Regions from separate parts of the Brachybacterium sp. AOP3-A1-3 genome, predicted to be linked through region 1. Evidence: predicted binding sites of a transcription regulator. Region 1 holds the regulator's gene; the other holds the start of a gene.

Region 1 (8,041 bases):
ACCATCTCGGTGTGGTCCACTCGCGGGCGCTCCCGGCAGGTATCACGCCTGCCTGAGACGGCGATCGGCGGCCGCGGCTTCCCCTCCGCGACCGCCGATCAGGTGTGCGCTGCAAGAGCGCACGAGGGATATCTTATGCACAGACGAGGCAGGACCCGGACCATCTCCACAGAATCCACCGAATCTGGTCCCGGAACCGACAGAGGATCCGGCAGATATGTCGGAATCCGTCCATGATTCCACCGGATCAGCCCGCTGCCGACGCCTCGGCCCGCAGGCGGACGATGGCCGCGTCGAAGTCATCGAGGGAATCGAAGGCCTGGTAGACGCTGGCGAAGCGCAGATAGGCCACCAGATCCAGCTCCTGGAGCGGCTGCAGGATCGACAGGCCGACCTGATGTGCATCGATCTCGGCCAGGCCGCTGGAGCGGATGTCCTCCTCGACGCGCTGGGCCAGCATCGCGAGCTGATCATCGGTGACCGGCCTCCCCTGGCACGCCTTGCGCACCCCGGAGATCACCTTCGCCCTGCTGAAGGGCTCGCTGACCCCGGAGCGCTTGTGCACCGACAGCGATGCCGTCTCCGAGGTCGAGAAGCGACGGGAGCAGTTGGGGCACTGGCGACGGCGACGAATCGTCGCGCCGTCGTCGGAGGTACGCGAATCCACGACTCGCGAGTCGGGGTGGCGGCAGAACGGACAGTGCATCGGGCCAGGATACCGGCCCGCGCTCACATCAGCGCGATGCACCCTCGAGCACTGGCAGCTCGAGCTCCTGGCCCGCAGAGACCCGTCCTGTCGGAAGCTGGTTCAGGGCTCGCGCCTCGACGACGAACTCCTGGGCGCTCATGCCCTCGGGAGCGTAGTCCTCGGCGTATCCCCAGAGGGTGTCGCCGTCCTGGACCGTCACGGTCACCGCATCGCTCTCCCCATCGCCCGCGAGAGCAGCCGGGATGCCGAACACCAGCAGCGCCGCCGCGGCGACGGCGAGCCCGAGCAGGAAGGCCGTGGCGATCAAGAGCATCCGGCCGCGCCGGGTCGCCTCGAGTCGAACGTCCGATCGAGCAGGACGCTCATTCCGCTCGTGGCGGTGCTGCGGGAGGGGAAGAACCGTAGCCATATCCGTACGCATGTCCGAACTCCTGTTCGATCGAATGTCTGTGCGACTGTAGCCCCACTTCGGCGCGACACGCAAGAGGAACCTCGAACACCTGTTTGGAATCCCGTGCGCGCCGCCCTAGGCTGGGTGACACGACAACGGAACCGCAGGGGTCCGACAGACGAAGCCAGGAGGCCCGCACCATGACGCCGAGCACCCCCAAACAGATCAGGGTTCGCGACGACGCCGTGGAGGACCCTGTGACGGCAGGGCTCACGCGTCGGCAGCGGCTCGTGCTGGAGACCATCAACGCCGAGATCGCCGCGCACGGCTACCCGCCCACCATGCGCGAGATCGGGGATGCGGTGGGCCTGACCTCGTCGTCGTCCGTCTCCCATCAGCTCCAGGCCCTCGAACGCAAGGGCTTCCTGCGTCGCGACCCCAAGCGCCCCCGCGCGATGGAGGTCGTCATGCCCGGTGCCGACGGCACCCCCGAGGCCCCGTCCGCGCCCGAGATCACCCCGAACTCGGTCTCCGTGCCCCTCGTGGGCAGGATCGCGGCCGGCGTCCCCATCACCGCCGAGCAGCAGGTCGAGGACATCTTCACCCTGCCCTCACGGCTGGTCGGCGACGGCGACCTCTTCCTGCTCCAGGTGGTCGGCGACTCGATGATCGACGCCGCGATCTGCGACGGCGACTGGGTGGTGGTACGCAGTCAGAAGGAGGCGCAGAAGGGGGAGATCGTCGCCGCGATGATCGACGGCGAGGCGACCGTGAAGACCTTCGTGCAGCGCGATGACCATGTGTGGCTCATGCCGCACAACCCGTCCTTCGCCCCGATCCTGGGTGACCACGCCGAGATCCTCGGCAAGGTCGTGGCGGTCCTCCGCTCGATCTGAGGGCCGCCGCCCCGCATGCGATGCACGACGCCGCTGGCGTCTGCCGCCCGGGGTCCCGAGCGGCAGGCTCAGCGGACTCGGCAAGCTCGGCGGAGTCGGCAGGCTCGGCGGAGTCGGCAGGCTCGGCAGGCTCGGTGGTCTGCTCAGTCGTCCGCGAGGCGGCGCAGGGCGCCGAGAGCCACCTCGGGATCCGTGGTGGGCCACAGCGGCGGCATGGAGTCACGGAGGAATCCTGCGTAGCGCGCGGTGGCCAGCCGCGGATCGAGCACGGCGACCATCCCTCGATCCTCATGGGAGCGGATCAGCCGGCCTGACCCCTGGGCCAGCAGCAGCGCCGCGTGCTGCGCGGAGATCGACATGAAGCCGTTGCCCCCGTTGCGGCTGATCCGCTCCTGTCGTGCCGCGGTCAGGGGGTCGTCGGGCCGCGGGAAGGGGATCCGGTCGATGGTGACCAGACGCAGCGACCGCCCGGAGACGTCCACCCCCTGCCAGAGGGTGAGGGTCCCGAACAGCGAGGCGTCCTCGTCCTGGCGGAAGTTGCGCACCAGGTTCGCCATCGAGTCCTCGCCCTGGACCTCGATCGTGAGATCCAGGCGCGCACGCACGTGCTCAGCGGCCAGCTCGGCGCCTCGACGCGAGGAGAACAGGCACAGCGCTCCCCCGCCCGATGCCTCCACCAGCTCGGTGAGGTGATCGAGCATCGCCGTCGACGGGCCCTCCCGTCCGGGCGGCGGGAGATGCCGTGCGGTGTAGAGGATGCCCTGGCTGCGGTATTCGAAGGGGCTGCCGACGTCCACCCCTGCCCACGCGCCGGAGTCCGCGGCGACCGGGATCTCCTCGGTGCCGATCCGGTCCACCCGGGCCAGCCCCACCTCGCCGGCGGCCGGTTCGAAGCGGTTCCCCAGCGCGAGGGTCGCGGAGGTCAGCACGGCGGTGCGGTGCTCGAGGATCGCACCGCGCATCGCGCCGGCCACGCTCAACGGCGCCACCTGGATGCTCGAGCGCCCCGTGGCCTGAGAGTGGGAGACGGAGACCACGTCGTCGTCGGCCGGGGACGCCAGGCGTTCGCAGACGTCGATGATCTCCTGCAGATTCGCCCGGACCGTCTTGCGGGTTCCGGCCGTCCCCGTCGTCGCATCGTCGCCGGCGTCCTTGGCATCGGAGTGGGCCGTGCGGGCCTCGATCCGCAGCTGCTGGATCGCGTCGGCGAGACGGTCGGGCAGCGGACCGATCACCCGACCGTCCGGGGCGAGCTCGAGGGACTCCCGCAGCTCCTCGGAGGCATCGTCGAGTGCCGTCCCGGCGACGCCGAGGCCGCGCAGGTCGCGCACGGTGCCCCGCAGCATGCCCGGGTTCAGGACATCGGTGACAGCGCTGGTGACGCGCCCGGAGAGGTCATGCGCCTCGTCGAAGACGACCACGTCGTGCTCGGGGATGATGCCGTGGCTGTCGAAGGCGTCGATGGCCAGCAGGGCGTGGTTGGTGACCACGATGTCCACCTCGCGGGCGAGCTCGCGGCTGCGTTCGGCGAAGCAGGACTCCACCATCGGGCAGGTCCCACCCAGGCACTGGGAGCCGGTGACGGAGACCTGGCGCCAGGCACGGTCGGAGACCGGGTCCTCCAGAGAATCACGGTCACCGCTGTCGGTCTCCTCCGACCACTCACGGAGCCGCTTGACCTGGTCCCCCAGGCGTTCGCTGCCCGAGCGCGACGGGTCGGCAGAGGCCTCGGCGAACAGTGCACCGGGGTCGATGTCCACGGGATAGCCGCCATCGATCTTGTGCCGGCAGAGGTAGTTCGCCCGTCCCTTGAGCAGGGCGAAGGTGGGAGTTCGCGGAAGGTGCGGGGCGACCGCCTCGACCAGGCGCGGCAGGTCCTTGCGCACGATCTGGGTCTGCAGGGCGATCGTCGCGGTGGAGATCACGACAGGGCGTCCGCTGACCAGAGCATGCCGCAGCGCGGGAACCAGGTAGGCGAGCGACTTGCCGGTGCCCGTACCGGCCTGGACCAGAAGATGCCGGCCCCCGGACATCGCCGTGTCGACCGCTTCCGCCATGGTCTGCTGGCCGGGACGCGGAACGCCACCGATCGCCGAGACCGCCGCCTCCATGAGGGTCGACAGCTGGATGTCGGCGGCCCCTGGGGCGGCCTCGTGATCGGTGGCGGTGGTCATCGGATCAGCGTATCCGCGGCTGATCCGATGACCCTTCAGGCCGCGCCGTGCAGCTCTGCGGCAAGCGCCTCATCCACGCGGGCGTGCAGCTTCGTGCCCTCCATGACGTGCTCCTCGGAGAGCACCTCGCCGGTGGTGTGCGCGCGGGCGACCAGATCACCGCGCGAGTACGGCACCAGCACGTCGACCTCGACCGCAGGACGCGGGAGTCGCTCGGCGATCAGGTCGCGCAGCTCCTCGATGCCCATGCCGGTCCGTGCCGAGACCACGATCGAGTCCTCGACCTGGCTGCGCAGGCGGGCGATCGTCTCGGGCCCGGCGAGGTCGGCCTTGTTGAGCACGATGATCTCGGGCACATCGAATCCGTCGACCTCGCCGAGCACCGTCCGGACAGCCGTGATCTGGCCCTCGGGGTCCGGATGGGAGGCGTCGACCACATGCAGCAGCAGATCCGAGTCGCCGACCTCCTCGAGGGTCGAGCGGAAGGCCTCCACCAGCTGCGTGGGCAGGTGCCGCACGAAGCCGACGGTGTCGGCGAAGGTGAACTCACGGCCGTCCGGGGTGGTGGAGCGGCGCACCGTCGGGTCGAGGGTCGCGAAGAGGGCGTTCTCCACGAGGACCCCGGCCCCGGTGAGCCGGTTGAGCAGGGAGGATTTGCCGGCGTTGGTGTAGCCGGCGATCGCGACGGCCGGTACCTGGCTGCGCCGGCGGTCGGCCCGCTGGGCCTCGCGTCCCGGGGCCATCGCCTTGATCTCCCGACGCAGCTTGGACATCCGGTCGCGGATCCGGCGACGATCCAGCTCGATCTTGGTCTCGCCGGGGCCGCGCGAGCCCATCCCCGCACCGGCACCGCCCACCTGGCCGCCTGCCTGCCGGGACATCGAGTCGCCCCAGCCGCGCAGTCGCGGCATCAGGTACTCGAGCTGCGCGAGCTCGACCTGCGCCTTGCCCTCGCGGGACTTGGCGTGCTGGGCGAAGATGTCCAGGATCAGCGCGGTGCGGTCGATGACCTTCACCTTGACGATGTCCTCGAGCGCGCGGCGCTGACCAGGGCCGAGCTCGCCGTCCGCGATCACGGTGTCGGCGCCCGCGGTGGCGACGATCTCGGCCAGCTCGGCCGCCTTGCCCTTGCCCAGGAAGGTCGCGGGGTCGGGGTGGGCACGACGCTGCAGCACGCCGTCGAGCACCTCGGACCCCGCCGTCTCGGCGAGCGCGGCCAGCTCGAGCAGGCTGGTCTCCGCCTCCTCGGTGTTCCCCGAGGTGTAGAGACCCGCCAGCACGACGCGTTCGAGCCGGAGCTGACGGTATTCGACCTCGCTGACGTCCTCGAGCTCGGTGGAGAGCCCGGCGACGCGGCGCAGCGCCTGACGGTCGGCGAGATCGTACTGCTCCCCGTCGGACGAGGAGTCATGGGTGGTGGACGCGGCGGAGGCTGCACTGCGGGAGAGGATCCGCTGGGTCAGCGCATCTCGTCGGCCATCGGCCGGCGTGGTCTCCTCCGGGGCGGCCGGGGTGCCTGCGCTGTCGGTGTGCGCCGCGGCCCCGGCCCCTCCCGTGGTGGTCCCGTCGACGTCGGTGTCGGAGTCGGGTTCGGGATGGAAGGCGATGGGCACGGTGGGGGAACTCCTCGAGGTGGGGGACGAACTGTTCTGACTAGAGTCGCACGCTCCTGGACCGGGGTCGAGGGATTTTGCGGCGAGCGGAGAGAGCCGCTGCGCACCGGCGCGCACGGGGAGCGCTCCTCGGCCGCCGGAGTCCGTATCCTGCTCAGGTGGACGAGCACTATTTCACCCCTTCTCCGACGACCGATGCCCGGCGGTTCCCGCTCCGGGTGCGACTGGCCGGTCGCGACCTCGACCTGGTCTCCTGCGCCTCCGTGTTCAGCGGTCACGGCCTCGACAAGGCGACCGCCGTGCTCCTGAACCGGCTCGACGAGATCACGATGCCGCCGGCGCGGGCACGGATCCTCGACCTCGGGTGCGGCTGGGGACCGATCGCCCTGACCGCGGGGATCACGCATCCTCATGCCGAGGTGTGGGCGCTCGACGTCAGCGAGCGAGCTCGTGAGCTCACGGCGGAGAACGTCGAGCGGGCAGGCCTCACGAACGTGCGCGTCGTCTCCCCGGACGAGGTACCGGCCGATCTGGAGCTCGACGCGATCTGGTCGAACCCGCCGATCCGGATCGGCAAGCCTGCCCTGCATGCGCTGCTGCTGGAGTGGACCGGCCGCCTCGCCCCGGTGGGCACTGCCGCGCTGGTGGTCGGCAAGAACCTCGGAGCGGATCCGCTGGCTCGCTGGCTCGGCGAGCAGCTGCCCGACCGCGAGGTCGCGAAGGTCGCGAGCGCGAAGGGCTTCCGGGTGCTCGAGGTGGGTCCCGTCAGACCAGGGTGACGCCGTCGGCGACGAGCTCGGCCGGCCCGGTGAGCGTGACCTCGCCCGTCACGGTCCATCCCACCTGCAGGCGCCCACCGGGCACATCGACGGTCCAGGGCTGCGCGCTGGTGTCCCCGGCGCGCAGGGCCGCTGCCACGGCCGTCGCCGCGACCCCGGTCCCGCAGGAGCGGGTCTCCCCCACCCCGCGTTCGAACACCCGCATCGCCACGTGCCGGGACCCGCGCTCGACGACGAGCTCGATGTTGGCGTCGGCGGGCGGTTCGGGGTCCAGGGACGGCCGGTGCGTCAGGTCGAGCTGTTCGAGGTCGATGCCCTCCGGGAGGAAGGCGACGGCGTGCGGGTTGCCCATGTCGACGTCCGTGACCGGGAGCGCCTGCCCCTCGATCTCGACGGTGCGCGCCCCCTGGGCGGCCGAGCTCGCCCCCATGCCGATGCGCACCGACCAGGGAGCACCGTCCCTGTCCGGGCGCTCGAGGACGTCGATCGATCGCACCCCGGCGTGGGTCCAGACGGCGAAGCTGTCCTCGTGCACGTGCCCCGCACGCAGCAGATGCGCAGCGAGCACGCGGACCCCGTTGCCGCACATCTCCGCGATCGAGCCGTCGGCGTTGCGGTAGTCCATGAACCATTCCGGGGCATCCGCCGGGGCATCGATCCCCGCGGCGCGGGTGCGCACGGCGCGGATCACTCCGTCGCCGCCGATGCCGGCCCGGCGGTCCGTGAGGGCGATGACGGCCTGCGGGGACAGCTCGAGGACACCGTCCGGATCGTCCAGGATGACGAAGTCGTTCTCGGTGCCGTGGCCCTTGGTGAAACGCATGCTGTCGGTCATGGGTCGAGCCTATGCCGCCGCGGGCCCGTCCGGACCGCCCGCATCCTGGATCACGTGCAGGGCCCGCTCGAGAACGGCGTCGCCGTCGCCGTGCGGGTCCGGGGAGGCGTCGACCCACCGGACCCTGAGGTCACGGCGGAACCAGGTGTCCTGCTTGCGCACCAGGCGGCGCGTCCCGATGATCGTCGCCTCGATCGCGTCCTCGCAGCTCATCGTCCCGTCCAGCACGGCCAGGGCCTGTTCGTAGCCGATCGCGCGTCGCGCGGTGCGGCCCTGCTCCAGTCCTCGGCCGCGCAGAGCACGGACCTCGTCCAGCAGCCCGAGCTCGACCATCGTGCGGACCCGGCGCTCGATGCGGTCGTGCAGATCGGCTCGCTCGAGGCTCAGACCGATCTGCACGGTGCCGGGGTCCGCGTAGACCGGTCGCGGCAGGAAGGCGGCGAAGGGACGACCGGTCAGCTCGCCGACCTCCAGGGCGCGCACGATGCGTCGGGTGTCCCCCGGGCCGATCTTCGCCGCGGCCTCAGGATCCCGGCGTGCCAGCTCGGCGTGCAGCGTGGCCGTGCCGTGCTCCGCTGCACGTGCCTCGAGGTGGGCACGGGTGTCCGCGTCCGTGGGCGGGAACTCGATCTCGTCGAGGGCAG
Region 2 (8,041 bases), on a different contig from region 1:
TGCTCCACGGCCTCCAGATGGGCGTCACCGTGGGCCCGCACGGCCCGGTGCTCGAATACGCCACCGTCGGAGCGTCCTGGTACCCGCCGGTGACCTGGCTCCTGCAGGTGATGCCGGTCTTCTTCGTCATCGGCGGTTTCTCCGGGATGCTCGCGTTCCGGCGGCTCCGCGACCGGGGCGGCACCGCGACGGATTTCGTCGTCGGCCGCGTGCACCGCCTCCTGCTGCCCGCCGTGGTCACGATCTCCGCGGTCGCCGTCGCGCTCGCCGTGCTCCACTCCCGCGGAGTCCCGGCGGGCCTCCTCCTGGAGGCAGGAGTGCGCTACGGCCAGCCCCTGTGGTTCCTCGGCGTGTACCTGGGAACCCAGGCCGTCCTGCCCGCGATGCTCCGCGCCCATGAGCGCGCACCCCTCGCCGCGCTCACCACCCTCGCGGCGGCCGCCCTCGGCGTCGACACGCTGCGGAGCCTGAGCGGAGCGGACGCCCTCGGCTACGCGAACATCGCCCTCGTCTGGCTCGCCCTGCAGCAGCTGGGCTTCTTCCTCGCCGACGGACGACTGGACGCGCTGCGCCCGGTGACCCGCGTGAGGATCGGAGGTGCAGCCATCGCGCTCCTCGCCGGGGCGTTCACGCTCGGCCTCTGCTCGCCCGACCTCATCGCCCACCTGAACCCGCCCACCTCGGCCCTGCTCCTGGTCGGCGTCGCGCAGACGGCCGCGTTCACCCTCCTGCGGCCAGCGCTCGCAGCGCTGATCGCGCATCTGTGGATCGCCGCGGTCACCGCGTTCGTGACCGCCCGCACCATGACGATCTACCTCTGGAACCTGCCGGTCCTGCTGACCATGGCGGGGGTATCGGCCTATCTCGCTGAGCACGGCGGGCTGCTGCTGCCGGAGCCCTCCGGGCTGCTGTGGTGGACGCTGCGGCCGTCGTGGCTCGTGCTGTCGCTCGTGCTCACCGCAACGGTGGCGTGGGCCCTCGGAGGCATCGAGCGCCGTCGGCTCCACCGCCCCACGGACTCACCGGCCCGGGCGCTGCAGGCCGTGCTGCTCGCGCTCGTCGGCGTGCTGATCCCGCTGCTCGCGGGCACCACCGTCCTCACCGCGACGGCCGCCGCCGGGCTGTTCCTGGCGGCGCTGTCGAGGGTCCAGGCACCGCGGCCCACCGGGGCTGCCCAGGCTTCCGGAGCCGTGCCGCACGTCGAGACCCGTCAGATCACGGGTGCTGCCAGTCGATGAGCTGGGCGGACCCGACCGGCACGGGCCGACGGGTGAGCACGTGCGGGGTCCCGTGGAACCACGCACCGCGTCTGCCCGTCTCCGCGAGGTGCGCGATCCAGTCGGCGCTGCGCGGCGTGGTCTCGTGCGCGGTGGTGAACGACTGTGGATCCACCGCTTCGACCTCGCGCGGATCGATGGGCTCGCCGGTGGTGCTCAGGCGACGCTCGAAGAGCACAGGCCGGTGGACGTCGTCGATCGCGATCGCCCAGAACTCCTGGGACGGAAGCTCCGTGCCCGCGATGTCCCGCCAGGCGCGCCAGATCGCGTGAGGGTGGATCGGGGTCAGGAACACGGCCTCGGTCCACCGCGCCTCGAGCAGCGGGATCCACGTGTCCCGGAGCCGGCGTCGCTCGGGGGTGTCGTCGTACTTGGCCAGGGCCCGCTCGTACGCCGCGGGATCGGAGGTGGCGAGATCGCTGAGGGGGAGCACCGAATCTGCCGCGGCGTTCGCGGCCGTGCGGGCATGGAAGACGCAGCGCTGGGGGAGCATCGTCCCATCCTCCCTCGGGCCGGCTCCGCCTGGACTGTTCTTCAGAGGCGGCTTCTCCAGACCAGACCAGACCGGACCAGACCAGACCCCGCCAAGCCTGGACGGTGCAGGTATGCGCCGCTAGCTCCCCGGTGCGGTCAGGATCCGCAGTGCGTGATCACGCTCGACGCGTCGGCCGAAGGTCTGCACGTCGGCCTCGACCACCCCTCGGTGCTCGGCGACGTAGGTGCGGATCCTGGCCTCGAGAGCGCTCGCCGACGGGGCGTGCACGGCGACCGGCGGATCCAGCACCGCGCCCACGAGCGTCGGCCCTTCGGCGTAGTACACGTACAGCACATGTTGCACGGACGGGCCGAAGAGTTCCTCCCGAGCCCTCTCCGGGAGATCGTCCAGACGGGTGAAGAAGGTCGTGGAGGACTCGGAGCCCTCGGCCCGGTGCCGGGCGCCTGAGCGCCCCACGCCCGCAGGCGCCGTCATCTCGGCGCGGGCGCGGAGCTCGAGAGCTGTCAGCGGAGTAGAGCGGTGGGTGGTGTCGTGCGCTGCGGCATCAGGAGCATCAGGAGCATCGAACACATCGGAGCGGTCCTCGGGCCGGACGGGGTCGTGTCGTCGGGCTGGTCCTCGGGCATCGTCGTCGTCGTCGACCATGTCTGCCTCCTTGCGGGTGCGGTGGCTCCCAGTATCCGCGTGACCGTGCGGCCGGTCGAGCCCTGCGCCGCCCCCGAGGTCATTCGTGCAGGCCAGCGCGCTGCAGGGTGCGGCCGAGCTTGTCTGCGAACAGCTCGATCGAGCGCTCGTCATGGCCGCGCAGATGCTCGAGCGCGGCGAGCGCCGTGAGAGCCACGTCCAGCAGCTCCTCCTGCACATCCTCCTCGCTGTGCGTCACGCCCTTGCGCGGGTTCTGGCCGGTGGCCCCGATCTGCGCGGCGTCCACCTCGCCGGCCTCCTCGGTGATCTTCGCGAGCCGAGCCCACGTGGCGGCTTCGGGATTCCGGTCTCGATTGCCCTCGTCGATCCAGGTGCTGAGCGCGGCGATCCCGCGGGAGAGGTCGGTGCTGTCCATCGCATGAGTCTCCCGCATCACCACGGCCGCGGTGTCGCGCGCGAGTGGTCGCACGCAAGGGAGCCGTACCTCGTGGGAGTGCGCCGCGTGGGAGTGTGCCGCGTGGGAGTGCGCAGAGCCCCCGGGGCCGTCGCCATCGGCAGCGTCCGTCCGGGTTCAGTGCCAGTCCGGGCTCGGAGTCAGTCCAGGCAGAACTCGTTCCCCTCCGGATCTGCCAGCACGAGGAATCCGGCGCTGAGCGGTTCCTCGGGCTCATGCCGTGCGAGGCGGCTGGCCCCGAGGGCAAGCAGGCGCTCGCAGGTGCTCTCGAGGGCGGCCATCCGGTCGTCGCCGTGGAGCCCCGGGGCGCTGCGCAGGTCCAGATGCACCCGGTTCTTGGCCGTCTTGCCCTCGGGGACCCGTTGGAAGAAGACGCGCGGCCCGGAGCCGTCCGGGTCCTCGAGGGCAGAGGCGTTGTTGCGCTGGTCGTCGGGGACTCCCAGACGCTCGAGGAACTCCTCCCAGGCGTCCAGCGGATCCTTCCCCTCCTCCAGCTCGACACCCGGAGGCGGCGGATGGATGTAGCCCAGCGCCTCGCGCCAGAAGATCGACAGCGAGCGGGGATCGTGGGCATCGAACGTGATCTGGACGGTGGTGCTCATGGGATTCTCCATCTGAGCTGGGGTGCGGGGTGCGAGCTGCGGGTTGGGACGTGCGGGTTGGGAGAAGGAGGCGAGCTCGGCGAGGGGTGACGACGGCGGGCTGCGACCGCAGAGGAGTGGTTCGCAGGTGACATGGCCTGCCTCTCTGCGCAGCACCCTTGTCACGACCACTGTGCTCTTGGGCGCGGACAGAAGCTGTCCGCTGAAGCACAGAAGCCGGTCCCGTCGGTCGGACACGGCGCTGGCGGCCTACCCTCATCTCATGCGTTCCTTGCTGTGTCTGGATCTCGGCACCTCCGCCGCCAAAGCCGCCCTCCTCGCCCTCGACGGCACGACGAGAGCGCAGGCCAGCAGCGGATACAAGACCTTCACCGCGGCCGATGGCGGTGTCGAGCAGAACCCGGCCGACTGGCTGCGCGCTGCCGAGGACGCGATCACGCAGCTGCTGCGCGGGGCGGACGAGGAGCCCGTCGCCCTCAGCATCACCGGGCAGATGCAGGACCTCGTGCTCCTGACCGAGGGAGAGCCGGTTCCCGCGATCCTCTACAGCGACACCCGCGCCGCCTCCGACGCCGCAGAGATCCGCCAGATCCTGGGTCGGGAGGGCAGGACCGCCGTTGAGGAAAGCTCCGATGATCCGGGCCAGGACGGTCACAGCGGCCAGGGCGGCCAGGACGGCCAGCGTGCGGAGTGCGGGGGATCGGCGGATGCGGTCTGGGAACGGATCACCGGCAATGAGCAGGACGCGACCAGCTGCGCCGCGATGTTCCGCCGCCTCTCGCGCACCTCTCCTGACGTCGTCGGCCGCGCCCGGGGAGTCGTCTTCGGCCCGGCTGGATACCTCGTGCACGCCCTGGGCCTCGGGGCCTGGTGCGATGTGACCACCGCGTCCGCGACCGGGCTGCTCGACGCCCGGACCCGACGTTGGAGCGACCCGGTCGCGCGCGCCGCCGGGCTGAGCAGGGCGATGCTGCCGGAGCTGACCAGGGCGATCGGTCAGGTCGTCGGCCGCACCGACGAGTCCGCCGCAGACCTGCTGGGCCTGCCCGTCGGGCTGCCCGTGATCCTTGCGCCCGGGGATGCCGGCGCGACCACGCTGGGGATCGTCGGCCTCGACGAGGGCGACGAGTACGCCTACCTCGGTACCAGCGGATGGCTGGCCGCCGTGGTCCCGGAGACTCGACGGGACCACGAGGATGCTGGGTCCGACAGGCCGCGCGACGCGATATCGCCCGACGGGCCGGCTCCCGGGATCTCGCACCATCTGGCCCTCAGCGGGCAGGACGATTCTTCCGCGCCGTCGCCGTCGCCGTCGCCGTCGTCGTCGTCCACGTCGTCCTTCGCGCCCCCGTCCTCGTGGTCCTTCGCGTTCCCGTCATCCCCACCCTCGCCGTCGCGGACCCTGCGGATCTCGGCCCTGCTCGCCGCCGGTGCGGCGGCGGAATGGGCGCGGGGAGCGCTGCTGGCCGGGATCACGGCCGAGGAGGCCGATGACCTGCTCGAACGCCGGGAAGTGGAGCATGGTCGCGGACCCACAGGCCTGCTCGCGCTGCCGTCGATCCATGGGGAGCGCTACCCCGTCCGCGAGCCGGATCTACGGGCGGCGATCATCGGCATGGGGCCGAGCACCGAGGCCATCGACATGTACGCGGCCGTGCTCGAGGGCGTCGCGCACGCGCTTGCTCACGCCGCCGTGGAGAGCGCGGCCGGTGTGACGGGCCCCGTGGTGGGTGCGGCTCTGGCCTCTCCGAGGGAGCCAGCATCGCCGGGAGAGCCAGCATCCCTGGGGGACACGGCACTGCCGGGGGAGCCGGCGTTCGCGCCGCGACCGCTTGCTGTCGCGGGGGGAGGAGCCGGCTCCGAACCGTGGATGCGGATCCTGGCCGACGTCATGGGCCGTCCCGTGCGCGTCGTCGAGGAGGCCGACGCGGCGCTGCTGGGATGCGCTCTCGCGGCGGCGGACGCCCTGCAGCTCGAGCACACGATCCGCCCACTCGCCGATCGGGACGGAGGGCGAACGGTGGAGCCGGACCCGTCGGCCGTGCGCCGTCACGCCCGCTTCCGCCGCGGCCACCGCGCTCTGTACCTGGCCGTCGCCGAGGTGGGCGCTCTGCGCTGAGCTGTGGGTGGCGAGTCGTGGATGGTGCATCGCGCGCGGAAGCCTTGGTCTGCCGACTGCCGACTGCCGACTGCCGTCTGCCGTCTGCCGTCTGCCGTCTGCCGTCCGCTGCCGCTGCCGCTGCCGCTGCCGCTGCCTGCCGTCCGCCGACCTCTGTCCGATTGCGGCCTCGCGGGATTCTTCCCAGAATTCTCCGTCGACCCCTGTGGGTCGCATAATTGGGGAGGAAAGGTGGCGACGGATACGCCTCGCAGGTCAGCGGCACGTTGCGTCGACCAGGTGCGATGATGCGAGCGGTTAACGGTCGGTAATTTCCACGGAGTTATCCACATTCGTCGAAGAGGCTTTCGATTGCGACGAGATGCGTGGACGATGGAACCATGCTGATGCCGACACCGCCAGAACCAGCCGAGGGGCCTACGGGTCCGTCGGCGCATCTGGCTGAGCTGCGTGCGGGTGGACCGCGTGCGATGGCAGGGCTCATCGGCGACATCGGCTTCCTCCTCGGCTCGATCGCCTCTGATCCCGCGACGATGTTCGTGGTGGAGGATCGTGGGCGGGACACCTACGTGAATCTGCTGCGCACCGTGCAGGAGGCGCGCGGCATCCTCGACACCATCGAGGCGCGCACCGTGGTCGCGATCGGGGACGCGACCCGGAGCGAGCAGGTCCGCAGTGCTCAGGACGCCGTCGGCCCTGAGCTCTCCGCCATGCCACCGCTCGAAGAGCTGCACGGCAGGGCCGACGGCAAGACCCGTCGGGACATCTCCCTCATGACCAGGAGATCCCCGTCCGGTGCCGGTCGCACCATGGCCTCCGCCCGGCGGCTGGTGGAGTCCATGCCCACCCTGCTCGAGGCGATGGCGTCGGGCCAGGCAGCGACGGACTCCGTCTACGCGGCGGCCGATGCGACAGGTGTCCTGGACGATGACCAGCGCGCACAGGTCGACGCTCTCCTCGGGGAGCGCCTGCCGGACCTCGACGGCGCGGGCACACGGCGATGGAAGCAGGCAGTCGCGCTGGCGATCGGGGGCCTGGATCCCGAGGGCGAGACGATCCGGCACCGTCGCGCCCGCAAGCAGCGTCACGTCACCTTCACGCCCGGCGCCCACGGCATGGCCACGATCAGCGCCTATATGCCGGCGATCGAAGCGCGTCTCGTGCACAAGAGGCTGATGCTCGAGGCCGAGCGTCGTGTGGTCGCCGGGAAGAAGGGGCCGCACGGTGCGCACATGGCCGATGTGCTGCACGATGCTGTGCTCCAGCCCGAGAACACCGCCGTGCAGACGACACTCGACGTCGGCGTGATCATCACGGACCGGGCGCTCTTCCATCCGGGCAGCGGAGATGTTGCCCAGATCGAGGGATACGGTGCGGTCCCGGCGGAGGCCGTGCGCGCCCAGCTGCTGGCCGTCACGGCAGCTCCCAGCTCCTCCCAGCAGGATCCCTTCGGTGCGGATGGCCCGGCGATCCGTGCGGTGATCCGCCGGCTGTACACGCATCCGACCACCGGTGAGCTGGTCTCCATGGACTCTCGCGCTCGAGCCTTCCCGCCGGCCATGGCGCGCTTCCTCACCTGGCGCGATACGTCCTGTCGCGGCCCCTTCTGCAACGCCGCGATCCGTCAGCACGACCACGTCAAGCCCTCTGCGCGAGGCGGTCCCACGAGCCTGGACAACGGGCAGGATGCCTGCTTGCACTGCAACCAGAAGGAAGAGGACGCACTCGAGGTGGAGCGCGTCGAGGATCCCGAGCGGCCGGGACACCGTGTCGCCTGGACCGGCTACGGCGGCACGACTCGGACCACGACCCCGTCACCGCTCGTGGACCCCGAGCGCCCAGCACCGCAGGCGGAACCGGAACGCACAGCACCGCAGGCGGAACCCGAACCCACAGCACCGACCGTGGACTCCGAGTCGGCAGCAGGCGACGACGCAGAAGACAGAGGCCGCTTCACCGACGCGACTCAGGACGACGAGTGCGGTGACGACCCGCCCTGAACGGCCCTGAACGCGGGGTGATCCGAGGGGCTCCCCTCAGTAGGCTGATGCGATGATCCGACACACCGTCTCCTTCTCCCTCGTCCACGCTCCCGATTCTGCCGAGGAGCACGAATTCCTCACCGGTGCTCCGGCCGTGCTGCGCGCGATCGACGGGGTGCAGGACTTCACCGTCTCCCGACAGGTCAGCCCGAAAAGCAGCTACCGCTTCCAGTTCGCGATGAGCTTCGAGGATCAGGACGCCTATGTCGCCTATGACCAGAGCGACGCCCACCAGGAGTTCGTCGCCTCCCGTTGGCAGAGCGAGGTCATCGACTTCGAAGAGCTCGACTTCGTCGCCTACTCCTGATGAGCACAGGCGGCCAGGCCTCCACGGGTGCGGAATCTCCGGGTGCGGAATCCCCGGGAGCGGAACGAGTGGAGCTCCGCCCGATGCGCGAGACAGTGC

What was found. The regulator LexA, encoded in region 1, represses DNA repair genes until DNA is damaged. The targets are predictions, from matches to a motif close to TCGAACANNTGTTCGA.
Region 2: ACT3T5_RS08375 (DUF222 domain-containing protein) is a predicted target of LexA. The motif match lies at 5,929-5,944, and genes of this name have one in related genera.

The regions. Positions count from the first base shown of each region.
Region 1 is NZ_JBQSXM010000007.1:170,934-178,974, forward strand. It holds gene ACT3T5_RS11680 (HelD family protein) at 1-56, shown strand, start outside; gene nrdR (transcriptional regulator NrdR) at 248-706, opposite strand; gene ACT3T5_RS11690 (LysM peptidoglycan-binding domain-containing protein) at 735-1,022, opposite strand; gene lexA (transcriptional repressor LexA) at 1,301-1,996, shown strand; gene ACT3T5_RS11700 (ATP-dependent DNA helicase) at 2,140-4,170, opposite strand; gene hflX (GTPase HflX) at 4,206-5,783, opposite strand; gene ACT3T5_RS11710 (class I SAM-dependent methyltransferase) at 5,942-6,562, shown strand; gene dapF (diaminopimelate epimerase) at 6,549-7,397, opposite strand; gene miaA (tRNA (adenosine(37)-N6)-dimethylallyltransferase MiaA) at 7,407-8,041, opposite strand, start outside.
Region 2 is NZ_JBQSXM010000004.1:251,139-259,179, reverse strand. It holds gene ACT3T5_RS08405 (acyltransferase family protein) at 1-1,238, shown strand, start outside; gene ACT3T5_RS08400 (hypothetical protein) at 1,216-1,770, opposite strand; gene ACT3T5_RS08395 (hypothetical protein) at 1,891-2,418, opposite strand; gene ACT3T5_RS08390 (MazG-like family protein) at 2,498-2,833, opposite strand; gene ACT3T5_RS08385 (VOC family protein) at 3,013-3,474, opposite strand; gene ACT3T5_RS08380 (FGGY family carbohydrate kinase) at 3,737-5,593, shown strand; gene ACT3T5_RS08375 (DUF222 domain-containing protein) at 6,064-7,593, shown strand; gene ACT3T5_RS08370 (Dabb family protein) at 7,646-7,942, shown strand; gene ACT3T5_RS08365 (hypothetical protein) at 8,026-8,041, shown strand, end outside.